2 regions of the Streptomyces sp. NPDC015139 genome follow, and region 2 is predicted to be linked to the other one. Evidence: riboswitches for the same ligand, from Rfam matches in the RefSeq annotation. Region 2 holds a riboswitch; the other holds the start of a gene.
The links. A riboswitch is a leader RNA that binds a small molecule or an ion and turns the genes downstream of it on or off. The one in region 2 is predicted to bind guanidine.
Positions count from the first base shown of each region.

Region 1: another riboswitch for guanidine. It lies ahead of ACF08B_RS24695 (MBL fold metallo-hydrolase); the one in region 2 lies ahead of ACF08B_RS21465 (DMT family transporter).

Region 1 covers NZ_JBIBUW010000009.1:158,877-164,817, forward strand. Annotated here, with positions in the region: gene ACF08B_RS24680 (GlxA family transcriptional regulator) at 1-792, opposite strand, end outside; gene ACF08B_RS24685 (hypothetical protein) at 1,115-1,375, shown strand; gene ACF08B_RS24690 (PP2C family protein-serine/threonine phosphatase) at 1,710-2,912, shown strand; guanidine-III (ykkC-III) riboswitch at 2,955-3,022, shown strand; gene ACF08B_RS24695 (MBL fold metallo-hydrolase) at 3,035-3,913, shown strand; gene ACF08B_RS24700 (XdhC family protein) at 3,948-5,090, opposite strand; gene ACF08B_RS24705 (xanthine dehydrogenase family protein molybdopterin-binding subunit) at 5,083-5,941, opposite strand, start outside.
Region 2 covers NZ_JBIBUW010000007.1:330,841-336,781, reverse strand. Annotated here, with positions in the region: gene ACF08B_RS21470 (transglycosylase domain-containing protein) at 1-2,322, shown strand, start outside; gene ACF08B_RS21465 (DMT family transporter) at 2,348-2,668, opposite strand; guanidine-III (ykkC-III) riboswitch at 2,706-2,774, opposite strand; gene ACF08B_RS21460 (co-chaperone GroES) at 2,864-3,166, opposite strand; gene ACF08B_RS21455 (DUF3618 domain-containing protein) at 3,267-3,596, opposite strand; gene bcp (thioredoxin-dependent thiol peroxidase) at 3,690-4,157, shown strand; tRNA gene ACF08B_RS21445 (tRNA-Leu) at 4,259-4,333, shown strand; gene rdgB (RdgB/HAM1 family non-canonical purine NTP pyrophosphatase) at 4,390-4,992, opposite strand; gene ACF08B_RS21435 (SGNH/GDSL hydrolase family protein) at 5,048-5,941, opposite strand, start outside.

The DNA of each region.
Region 1 (5,941 bases), on a different contig from region 2:
GGCGCGCATGACCCACTGCATCGGTGTGTAGCCGGTGTCCTCGGCGAAGCGCCGCGAGAAGGTGCGGGGCGAGACCGCCGCGTGCTGCGCGAGAACGTCAAGGTTGAGGGGCTCGTCGAGCCGGTGCAGCGCCCACTCGCGGGTGGCGGCGAAGCGCTCGCCGAGCGGTTCGGGCACGCTGCGCGGCACGTACTGGGCCTGGCCGCCGCTGCGGTAGGGCGCCGCGACCAGCCGGCGGGCCGCGTGGTTCGACGCGGCCACGCCGAGATCGCCGCGCAGGATGTGCAGGCACAGGTCGATGCCCGAGGCCGCGCCTGCCGATGTCAGGACGCTGCCCTCGTCGACGAAGAGCACGTTCTCGTCGACCTTGACCAGGGGGTGCTTCGCGGCGAAGGCGCGCGTGTAGTGCCAGTGCGTCGTGGCGCGCTTGCCGTCCAGCAGACCGGTCGCGGCGAGCGCGAAGGCGCCCGTCGAGATGGCGGCGAGCCGCGTCCCCCGGGCGTGGGCGTCGATCAGCGCCTCCACGACGGCGCCCGGCGGGTCGTCACGGTCGGGGAACCGGTAGCCGGGGAGGAAGACGATGTCGGCCCAGGCGAGGGCTTCGAGGCCGTGGGCGACGTGGTACGACAGTCCGTCGCCGCCGGCCACCGGCCCCGGCGCCGCACCGCACACCCGGACCTCGTAGGGCATGCTCGCGCGGGTCGTGAACACCTGTGCCGGGATGCCCACGTCGAGCGGCTTGGCGCCCTCGAGGACGACGACGGCTACGCGGTGAAGACGCAAGGACGGCACGGGACCAGCGTAGATGCGGGGCGTCTCCACCCCGGTCCGCTGCCCGCGCCTTCGGGCCACCGGCTCCCGCCCCGCTGTGACATGCAGGCCGGGCGAAGGGCGGTTAGCGTGAAGGGGAAGGGCCGCGTTCCCGGGGGGTACGCCCGCCCCCGCGGGCGAGAGCCCCGTCTTCGGGGCCGACAGCCCACGTGGCACATGTCGTGCTTCTCGTCCCCGCGCGGTTCCGCCCGTGGCCGCGTCGTACCTTCCCCATCGCGGCCACGGCACCTTCCCCCTCGTCCCGGAAACCCCCACAAGAGGTGGAAAGAAGGAAGGCAGGCCCATGAAAGGACAGCGAGCGAGGCGCCTCTGCGCGTTGACCGCGATCGGCGTTCTCATGGCCGGTGGCGCTGCCGTCGGAGCAGCGGGCTCGGCCTCCGCGGCCACTCCGGACCACGCATCGACCTACGGTGGCTGCTCCGGCGGCTGGTGGAACGGCTACTGCAACGGCTACGGAAACCGGGGCGACTTCTACCGCAACGGCTTCATCGGCGGCAACGGGTTCGTCGGCGGCGGCGGTGTCGTGGTGATCGTGCTGGGCTAGGCGGTGGAGAGGAACAGCAGGCACAGCGACCGCACAGGACGGTCGGGGCATCATGCCGCGGCCCGATGACACGAGTTCGCACGGTTCACGCCGGGCCAGGGCCCGGCGTGAACCGTGCGGTCGTCGGAACATGCCGCCTGGTGGAGCAATCACGGTGTGCCGCGGTCCGGCGCAGCAGGCTGGTGGTTCTTGTCGGGGCCGGGTGACGGGAGACCGGGGTGCGAAGGCCGCGTAAGCCGAACCGACGGGCGGGCCGTGCGCCCGCGCGCCGTGCCGCCCGCACCGCTCCGCCCGTTCGCGCGCAGGCCGCGGCGTCCGCGCACGGGAGCGACGGGTGAGGCTCGGACAGGGCCGCCAGGGCCCGCAGGCCGTCCCGGCCGCCCGGACCGGGCTGCCCGCGCCACCGGCGTGGATGCGCTGGCTCCCGGTGCTGTACGTGGCGGGCCTGCTGGTGCTGGAACCCTTGACGCCGGTGGACTGGCCGGTGAGTTTCGTGCTGGTCGCGCTGCCGCTGGTGGCGGCCTTCGCCCACGGGCCGGCGGTGGTGGCCGCCACGACGGTGTTCGCCATCGTCTTCGAAGGTGTCCTGGCGGGCACCCCGTGCTGCGCGGGCCGGGCCGTCGGCTATCTGTGGGACCGCCACTACGTGGCCTCCTACGTGTGCACCGCCCTGGTGGGAGCGCTCGGCACGGTACTGGCCGCCCACCGCACCCACCGTGAGCGCACGCTCGCGGACGTACGCTTCGTGGCCGACATCGCCCAGCGCGTCCTGCTCAAACCGGTGCCGCACCGGATCGGCGCCCTGCGGCTGGACAGCCTCTACGTGTCCGCCGACGCGGAGGCGCGCATCGGCGGCGACCTGTACGAGGCCGTCCCCACGGCGCACGGCGTCCGGCTGCTCATCGGGGACGTACGCGGCAAGGGCCTGCTCGCGGTGGAGACCGCCGCCGCGCTGCTCGGCGCCTTCCGCGAGGCGGCGCACGACGAACCCGATCTCCCCGCGCTGGCGGACCGCGTGGAGACGAGCATGAGCCGCCGGGCCACGCAGCTCGGCGGCAGTGAACTGGCGGAGCGGTTCGTCACCGCGGTCTTCGCCGAGATCCCCCCGCGCGGGAACGTCGTGCGGGTCGTCAACTGCGGCCACCCTCCCCCGCTCCTCATCCGTCCCGGCGAGGTGCGCGAGCTGGACCGCGGGCGGTCGGCTCCGCCGCTGAACCTCGGCATGCTCGTCGGGGACACCTACACCGTCGACGAGTACGGCTTCGGCCCCGGAGACCAGCTCCTGCTGTACACGGACGGCATCACGGAGACCCGCGACCCGGCCGGCACGTTCTATCCGCTGCTCCAGCGGCTGCGGTCCTGGGGACCGTTGCCGCCCCGGGAACTGCTGTCGAACCTCCACAGCGATCTGCGGGACTACAGCCACAACCGGCTCACGGACGACACGGCGGCGCTCTCCGTGTACCTGCTCGCCGACGAGCCGTCCCGGGCGGCCCCACCGTCGGCCGACACCGGCCGGCGCGGCGAACCGGGCTGACCAGGGGCCCGGCCCGTCGAACAGGTGCGTGGTAGCGTCCCGGCGGAGGCGCCGACGTGCCTGCCCCGGACGAGATGTGCGCCGTACCCGGTCCGCCAAGACGACGCACGCGCGGAGGCATCGTGGACACCGGCACGCACCCGATCGACTTCGGCGGCACCCCGCCCCGGGCCCGCCCGCTGGACGTGCGGTGGATCCACGGTTCGCCGTCGGCCAAGCACAACACCGACCCCGACATCCAGGTCCACGCCTACGACGAGCACACCTTCGTGCTGCGGCAGAACAAGGCGGTGCACTACGAGGCGCCGTTCCTGTTCCTGCTGTGCGGCGGGGAACGGGCCGTGCTCATCGACACCGGGGCCACCGAGTCCGCGGAGTTCTTCCCGCTGCGCCGGGTGGTCGACGCGACTCTCGCGGACTGGCTCGAACGCCATCCCCGGGACGGTTACGAACTGCTCGTGCTGCACACGCACGGACACGGTGACCACGTCGCGGGCGACGGCCAGTTCGCGGACCGCCCCCGCACCACGGTGGTGGGCGCCGAACCCGCGGTCGCCTGGCGGTACTTCGGGTTCGACGCGGACCCCGACGCGGTCGCCCGGGTCGACCTCGGCGGCCGGGTGCTGGAGTGCCTGGCCACCCCGGGCCACCACGAGGCCGCCGTCACCTATTACGACCCGCCCACCGGGCTGCTGCTCACCGGTGACACGGTCTATCCCGGCCGGCTCTACATCCAGGACGTGCCCGCCTTCACCCGCAGCATGGACCGCCTGATCGAGTTCGCCGACCGCCGGCCTGTCACGCATGTGCTCGGCTGCCACATCGAGATGACCACCGAGCCGGGCGTGGACTACCCGGTCCGCACCACCTACCAGCCCGACGAGCCTCCGCTCCAGCTGACCCCCGGCCACCTGCGCCGGATCCGGGACGCGCTCGCCGACCTGGGCGACGAGCGGTCCCGGCGCGCCCACTCCGACTTCATCCTCTGTCCGCAGGACTGACCGGGTCCGGGGCCCGGACCGGTCGGGGCGTGGATCAGGCCGCGGCCGTGGCGCCGTCCGGTTCCCGGTCGCGGTGGATCGGCGTTCCCGAACCGGTCAGCGGAGCACCCGTGCCGCCCCGCCGGGCGGCGACGATCTCCGCCGCGATCGACAGGGCGGTCTCCTCGGGGGTGCGGGCGCCCAGGTCGAGACCGATCGGCGAGCGCAGCCGGGCCAGTTCGCGCTCGCTGACGCCTTCGTCCCGCAGCCGTCGGTCGCGGTCCTCGTGGGTGCGGCGCGAGCCCATCGCCCCGACGAACGACACCGGCATGGCGAGGGCCGTCCTGAGCAGCGGTACGTCGAACTTGGGATCGTGGGTGAGTACGCACAGGACCGTGCGGGCGTCGGTCGTGGTGCGCCGCAGGTAGCGGTGCGGCCAGTCGACGACGATCTCGTCGGCGTCGGGGAAGCGGGCCCGGGTGGCGAAGACGGGGCGGGCGTCGCAGACGGTGACGTGGTAGCCGAGGAACTTGCCCGCCCGTGCCAGCGCCGCCGCGAAGTCGATCGCGCCGAAGACGATCATCCGCGGCGGCGGCACGCTCGACTCGACCAGCAGGGTGAGGCCGCCGGGGCAGCCCGAGCCGTCCGCCGAGACGTCCACCGTGCCGGTACGGCCGGCGTCCAGCAGGGCCCGCCCCTCGGCGGCGGCGTTCCGGTCCAGGCCGGCGTGGCCGCCGAGACCACCCTCGTACGTGCCGTCGGCACGCACCAGCAGCGCGCGGCCGAGGAGTTCGGCGGGGCCGCGGGCGACGCGGACGAGGGCCGACGGTTCGCCCCGGGCGGCCGAGGACACGGCCGGCCCGAGGACCGCCCGGGCGGGCGCCCGCCCACTCACCGGCGTGATCAGCACCTCGATCGTCCCGCCGCAGGTCAGTCCCACCGCGAAGGCGTCCTCGTCGCTGTAGCCGAAGCGTTCGACGATGCTCTGCCCGGTGTCGAGCGCCTGTCGGCACAGGTCGTAGACCGCGCCCTCCACGCAGCCGCCCGAGACCGAGCCGATGACACTGCCCGCGGTGTCGACCGCGAGGGCGGCGCCGGGACCGCGGGGGGCGCTGCCGCCGACGGCCACCACGGTGGCCACGGCGAACTCCCGCCCCTCCTCGATCCATTGCTCCAGTTCCCCGGCCAGGTCAAGCATCCGGCGCTCCCCCGGTCTCCGGTCCGTCTCCCGGCAGCGGCCCCCTTCCGGAGGCCCGTACGTCCCCGGACACCTGGGAGTCCCCGGACGCCGCGAGGACACGGTCCGGCCGGATGGGGAGGTTGCGGTGACGGGTGCCGGTCGCGTGCCAGACCGCGTTGGCGATGGCGGCCGCCGCTCCCACGATGCCGATCTCGCCGATGCCCTTGATGCCGACGGGGTCGTTCGGGTCCGGGTCCTCGATCCAGTCGGCCTCGACGCGGAGCACGTCGGCGTTCGTGGCCACGTGGTAGCCCGCCAGGTCGGCACCGACGACACCGCCCGAGGCCCGGTCCCGTACGGCTTCCTCGTGGAGGGCCATGGAGATGCCCCAGATCATGCCGCCGACGAACTGGTTGCGCGCGGTGAGCGGGTTGACGATCCGGCCCGCCGCGAAGACGCCGAGCATGCGCCGCACGCGGACCTCGCCCGTGGCCGGGTCCACGGCCACCTCGGCGAACTGTGCGCCGAAGGAGTGCCGTTCGGCCGGCGTGAGGGCACCGATGGCCGCGGTGGTGTCCGACCGTACGGTGATGCCCTCGGCGGGGATGTCCGTGCCCAGGGCCAGCCTGTCCCGCAGTTCGCCGGCGGCGGCCGTGACGGCCCAGGCCCAGGAGCGGGTGCCCATGGAACCGCCGGCGATCATCGCCGGGCCGAAGTCGCTGTCGCCGATGCGCACCCGGACCCGCTTCGGGGGCACACCGAGCGCGTCGGCGGCGACGAGGGTGAGGGCCGTACGGGCTCCGGTGCCGATGTCGGCGGCGGCGATCCGCACGCTGAAGGTGTCGTCCGGGTGGGCGGTCACGGTCGCG
Region 2 (5,941 bases):
GGCTGGCGGCGGATCCTGCCCACCTGGCGCATGGTGCTCGGCACCTTCGTGATCGGCGTCCTCCTGATCATCGGCCTGTTCTTCCTCGGCTACTCCCTCGTCAAGATCCCGCCGGCCAACGCCATCGCGACCAAGCAGAGCAACGTCTTCCTCTACTCGGACGGCTCCCAGCTCGCCCGCGACGGCGACGTCAACCGCGAGAACGTCAACCTCGCCCAGATCTCCAAGCCCGCCCAGCACGCCGTCCTGGCCGCCGAGGACCGCGACTTCTACACCGAGTCCGCCGTCGACCTCAAGGCGATGCTCCGCGCCGGCTGGAACACCGCGACCGGCAAGGGCAAGCAGTCCGGCTCCACGATCACCCAGCAGTACGTGAAGAACTACTACCTGGCCCAGGAACAGACGGTCACCCGCAAGGCCAAGGAGTTCTTCATCTCGATCAAGCTGGACCGCCAGAAGTCCAAGGACGAGATCCTCGAGGGCTACCTGAACACCAGCTTCTTCGGCCGCAACGCCTACGGCATCCAGGCCGCCGCCCAGGCCTACTACGGCATGGACGCCCAGGACCTCGACCCGGCCCGCGCCGCCTACCTCGCCGCGCTCGTCAACGCGCCCAGCGAGTACGACGTCGTCGCCCACCCCGAGAACAAGAGGGCGGCCGTCGCCCGCTGGAACTACGTCCTCGACGGCATGGTCAAGAAGGGCTGGCTCAAGGAGTCCGAGCGCACCGGCCTGAAGTTCCCCATGCCCAAGGAGCAGACCGTCTCCACCGGCCTGTCCGGCCAGCGCGGCTACCTCGTCGACGCGATCAAGCACTACCTGGTCAAGAACGACATCATCGACGCCGACCAGCTCGAGGCCGGCGGCTACCGCATCACCACGACCATCCAGCGGAAAAAGCAGAACGCCTTCGTCAAGGCGGTCGACGACCAGCTGATGTCCAAGCTGGACAAGAAGAACCGCAAGGTCGACAGCTACGTCCGGGCCGGCGGCGCCTCCATCGACCCCAGGACCGGCAAGGTCGTCGCGATGTACGGCGGCATCGACTACGTGAAGCAGTACACCAACGGCGCGACCCGCGGTGACTTCCAGGTCGGCTCCACCTTCAAGCCGTTCGTGTTCACCTCCGCGGTGGAGAACGGCTCCACCACCCAGGACGGCCGCACGATCACCCCCAACACCGTCTACGACGGCACCAGCCGGCGCCCCGTCGAGGGCTGGACCGGCGGCGGCTACGCCCCCTCCAACGAGGACGAGAAGTCGTACGGCGACATCACCGTCCGCAAGGCCACCGACCTGTCGGTGAACTCCGTGTACGCGCAGATGGCCGTCGACGTCGGCCCCGCCAAGGTCAAGCAGACCGCGGTCGACCTCGGCATCCCCGCCGGCACCCCGGACCTCCAGCCGTACCCGTCCATCGCCCTCGGCACCGCCAACGCCAGCGTCCTGGACATGACGGAGGCGTACGCGACGCTCGCCAACCACGGCAAGCACGGCACGTACACCATGATCGAGAAGATCACCAAGGACGGCAGCGACGTCGTCAAGCTGCCCGAGGAGCCCGTCGAGCAGGCCGTGAGCCGCGAGGCCGCCGACACCACCACCTCCATCCTGCAGAGCGTGGTCGACAGCGGCACCGCCACCGCCGCCCAGGCCGCGGGCCGCCCGGCGGCCGGCAAGACCGGTACCGCGGAGGAGGACACCGCCGCCTGGTTCGCCGGCTACACCCCGGACCTGGCCACGGTCGTCTCCGTCATGGGTCAGGACCCGGTGACCGCCAAGCACCGGCCGCTGTACGGCGCCCTCGGCCAGGCCCGTATGAACGGCGGTGGCCCGCCCACCCAGATCTGGGCCCAGTACACGGGCGAGGCGCTGAAGGGCAAGCCGGCCGCCGAGTTCGACCTCCGGCTGGAACCGGGAGCCGACAGGACCGAGGAGCCCAGCGCCACCGGCTCCGCCACGCCCGGCACGGGCGGCCAGGACGACGGCGGCACCACCGACGGCGGCCAGGACGACGGCGGCGCGACCGCCACCCCGACCGACGGCGGCACCACCGGCACCCCCACCGACGGCGGCCCGACCACCGACGGAGGAACCACCACCGACGGCGGCACGACCACCGACGGAGGAACGACCACGGGCGGCGACACCACCGGCGGGGACACGGCGACCGGCGGCACCACCACGGGCGGCGACACCACCGGCGGGGGCACCACGACCGGTGGCGGCACCCCCGGCGGCGGAACCGACGGGGGCGGGACCACCGGCGGCGGCACCACGACCGGCACGGGCGGCCAGCCACTGACCGCCCGGCGGCCGTGAGCCCCCCTGGGCCGAGGCTGAGACGTCAGTGACCGCCGGTCGCCTTCAGCCCCACCACGGCGACCAGCAGCAGACACACGAAGAACACCCGGGCGGCGGTGACCGGCTCACCCAGCAACACCATGCCGAGCACCGCCGCCCCGGCCGCCCCGATGCCCACCCACACGCCGTAGGCGGTACCGATGGGCAGCGACCTCGCGGCGTACGACAGCAGCACCATGCTCGCGACGATCCCCGCACCGGTGAGCACACTGGGCAGCGGCCGGGTGAATCCGTCGGTGTACTTCATCCCGATCGACCAGCCGACTTCCAGCAGACCGGCGACGACAAGCAGAACCCAGGCCATGACAGGCACCTCCGAGACGGGCGACGACTCTTCCTCCGGTGCGTCGTCTTTGCCTTCGACCCGGTACGGCGCGTCTCGTCGGGCTCGCTTTCGAACATAGCAAAAGAACGGCGGAGGGGGCCGGTGACCGCGGTCACCGGCCCCCTCCGCCGTCGAATCAGAGGTGGGACAGGGAGGATCGAGGATCGAGGTGGCTCAGAGATACAGCCCCGTGGAGTCCTCCGACCCCTCGAAACGGTCCGCGGCCACGGCGTGCAGATCACGCTCCCGCATGAGCACGTACGCCACGCCCCGCACCTCCACCTCGGCCCGGTCCTCCGGGTCGAACAGGACCCGGTCGCCCGGCTCCACGGTGCGCACGTTCTGGCCGACCGCGACGACCTCGGCCCACGCCAGCCGCCGCCCGACCGCAGCGGTCGCGGGAATCAGAATGCCCCCGCCCGACCGCCGCTCGCCCTCACCGGTCTCCTGCTTGACCAGGACCCGGTCGTGCAGCATCCGGATCGGCAGCTTGTCGTGGTGGGGGGTGCTCTGCTGGTTTCTGTTGGCGCTCACGCCTCGAACCTACCTGCCTTCGACACGTCCGTATCGGGCCGGGTCAGCCCTTGCGCCGCCGGGCGCCCAGAGCGAGCAGCCCCACGACCCCGACGGCGAGCAGCGCCACCGGCACGACCCGCTCCAGTCTGGCTGCCCCGTCCTCGTCGACGAACTGCGCCCTGACCTCGCTCACCACCCGATTGACCTGCACATAGGCCCGCCCGACCGTGTGATCGATGTTGGCGGCGACCTTGGCCCTGGCATCCCCGACGATCGTCTTCGGATGCACCCGCATCCCGATCTCGTCGAGCGTCTCGGCCAGCACTTCGCGGCGGCGCCTGATGTCCGCCTCGATCTGCGCCGGTGTTCTCGTGTCCGACGTGTCCGCCACCGTACGGCCTCCGAAGTCTTCTGATGCTGTTCCGAACAGTCTGTCAGCTCATCCCCGCGCCGCATCGCAAGGCCCCCCGGTTACGCTGGCCCGATGAGCGAGCGACTCCAGCCGGGGGACGTGGCCCCCGCCTTCACCCTCCCCGACGCCGACGGCAACGAGGTCTCCCTGTCGGACCACCAGGGCCGCAAGGTCATCGTCTACTTCTACCCCGCCGCCCTCACTCCCGGCTGCACCAAGCAGGCCTGCGACTTCACCGACAACCTCGACGTCCTCGCGGGCGCCGGCTACGACGTCATCGGTATCTCCCCGGATGCCCCGGAGAAGCTGGCGAAATTCCGCGAGAAGGAGTCCCTCAAGGTCACCCTCCTCGCCGACCCGGACAAGAAGGCCACCGAGGCCTACGGCGCCTACGGCGAGAAGAAGAACTACGGCAAGACGTACATGGGCGTGATCCGCTCCACGATCGTCGTCGACGAGCAGGGCAGGGTGGAACGCGCCCTCTACAACGTCCGCGCGACAGGCCACGTAGCCAAGATCATCAAGGACCTCGGCATCTGAGGCCCGCAGCCCCCTGTCCCAACTGCCGTGCGATCAGCGCCGCCTGGTGCCGAGGAGGGCGTCGGGCGGTTCGCCGCGACAAGTAGAGTAGGCACGGCTGAGGGCCCGTACCCCAGCTGGCAAGAGGGCGCCGGTTTAGGTCCGGTGTGTCGTGGGTTCGAGTCCCACCGGGCCCACAGGAGAATGGGGCCCCGCACCTTTGAATCAAAGGTGCGGGGCCCTCTCTGTGGTCTCAGACCAGCAGTTCCCGGACCGCCGGTACCAGGGCGCGGAACGCCTTGCCGCGGTGGCTGATCGCGTTCTTCTCGGCGGGGCTCAGCTCGGCGCAGGTGCGGGTCTCGCCCTCCGGCTGGAGGACCGGGTCGTAGCCGAAGCCGTTCGTGCCGGCCGGAGCGTGCCGCAGGGAGCCCCGCAGCCGGCCCTCGACCACCCGTTCCGTGCCGTCCGGCAGGGCGAGCGCGGCGGCGCAGGCGAAGTGCGCGGCCCGGTGTTCCTCCGCGATGTCGGAGAGCTGGGCGAGGAGCAGGTCGAGGTTGGCCTTGTCGTCGCCGTGCCGGCCGGCCCAGCGGGCGGAGAAGATGCCGGGGGCGCCGCCCAGGACGTCCACGCAGAGACCGGAGTCGTCGGCGACGGCGGGAAGACCGGTCGCCCGCGCCAGGGCGTGAGCCTTCAGCAGGGCGTTCTCGGCGAAGGTGACACCGGTCTCCTTGACGTCGGGGATCTCGGGGAAGGCGTCGGCGCCGACCAGTTCGTGGGGGAGCCCGGCGTCGGCGAGGATCGCCCTCAGCTCGGTGATCTTTCCGGCGTTTCGGGTGGCGAGGATCAGGCGGGTCATGCGGCCAGTATTCCTGGCCGCCCGTGCCCGGCGCCGCCCGCCCCGCCCCCGTCGGCTACAGCTCCGCCTGGCCCGCGCCCCTGAGCGCGTACAGGTCGAACGTCTCGGCCATCTTGGCGAAGCCCAGGTCGCTGGGGTGCAGATGGTCGCCGGAGTCGTACACGGGGAGCAGACGGTGGGGGGCGTAGGGGTCGCGCAGGGCCTTGTCGAAGTCGACGACGGCGTCGTACACCCCGCCTGCCCGGATCTGCGCGTTGACCTGCTGCCGTACCGCCTCCCGGGCCGTGGTGAAGCCGCGGTGGCCCTCGAAGGGCATCAGGGTGGCGCCGACGACCTTGAGGCCGCGTGCGTGTGCCTGGCGGACGAGGGTGCGCAGGCCGGCGGTGATGCGGTCGGGGTCGGCGAGCCGGGGGTTGCGCAGGATGTCGTTGATCCCGAGGTCGACGACGACGACCTTGACGTTGGTGCGGGAGAGCGCGTCGCGGCCGAAGCGGCCCAGTCCGCTCTGGTTCTCCGCGGGCCGGCCGAAGCCGTCGGCGAGGACCTGGTTGCCGCTGATGCCCTCGTTGACGACGCTGTAGCGCGGGAGTTGGCGTCCGCCGCCGAGCGCGGTGCGCAGCCGTCCGGCGAGGACGTCGGGCCAGCGGCGGTTGGCGCCGATGGTCGAGGTGACGCCGTCGGTGATGGAGTCGCCGAAGACGACGACGGTGCCCTCGGCCTCGTTGCTGAGGACGTCCACGGCCGTCAGATAGCGCCAGTACGGGGTCTGTTGGGTGTACGGGGCGGCGGTGGGGTCCTCGGTGCGGTCACCGTCGGCCACGTAGGAGATCTGCCGGGCGTGCGGGTGGTAGGTGACCGGGCCGGACGCGGTGGGGGAGTAGGTGGTGACCAGGAGGTCGCCGCCGTGCGGAACGGCGATGCGCACGGCGTCGCTGACGATCTGTCCGCC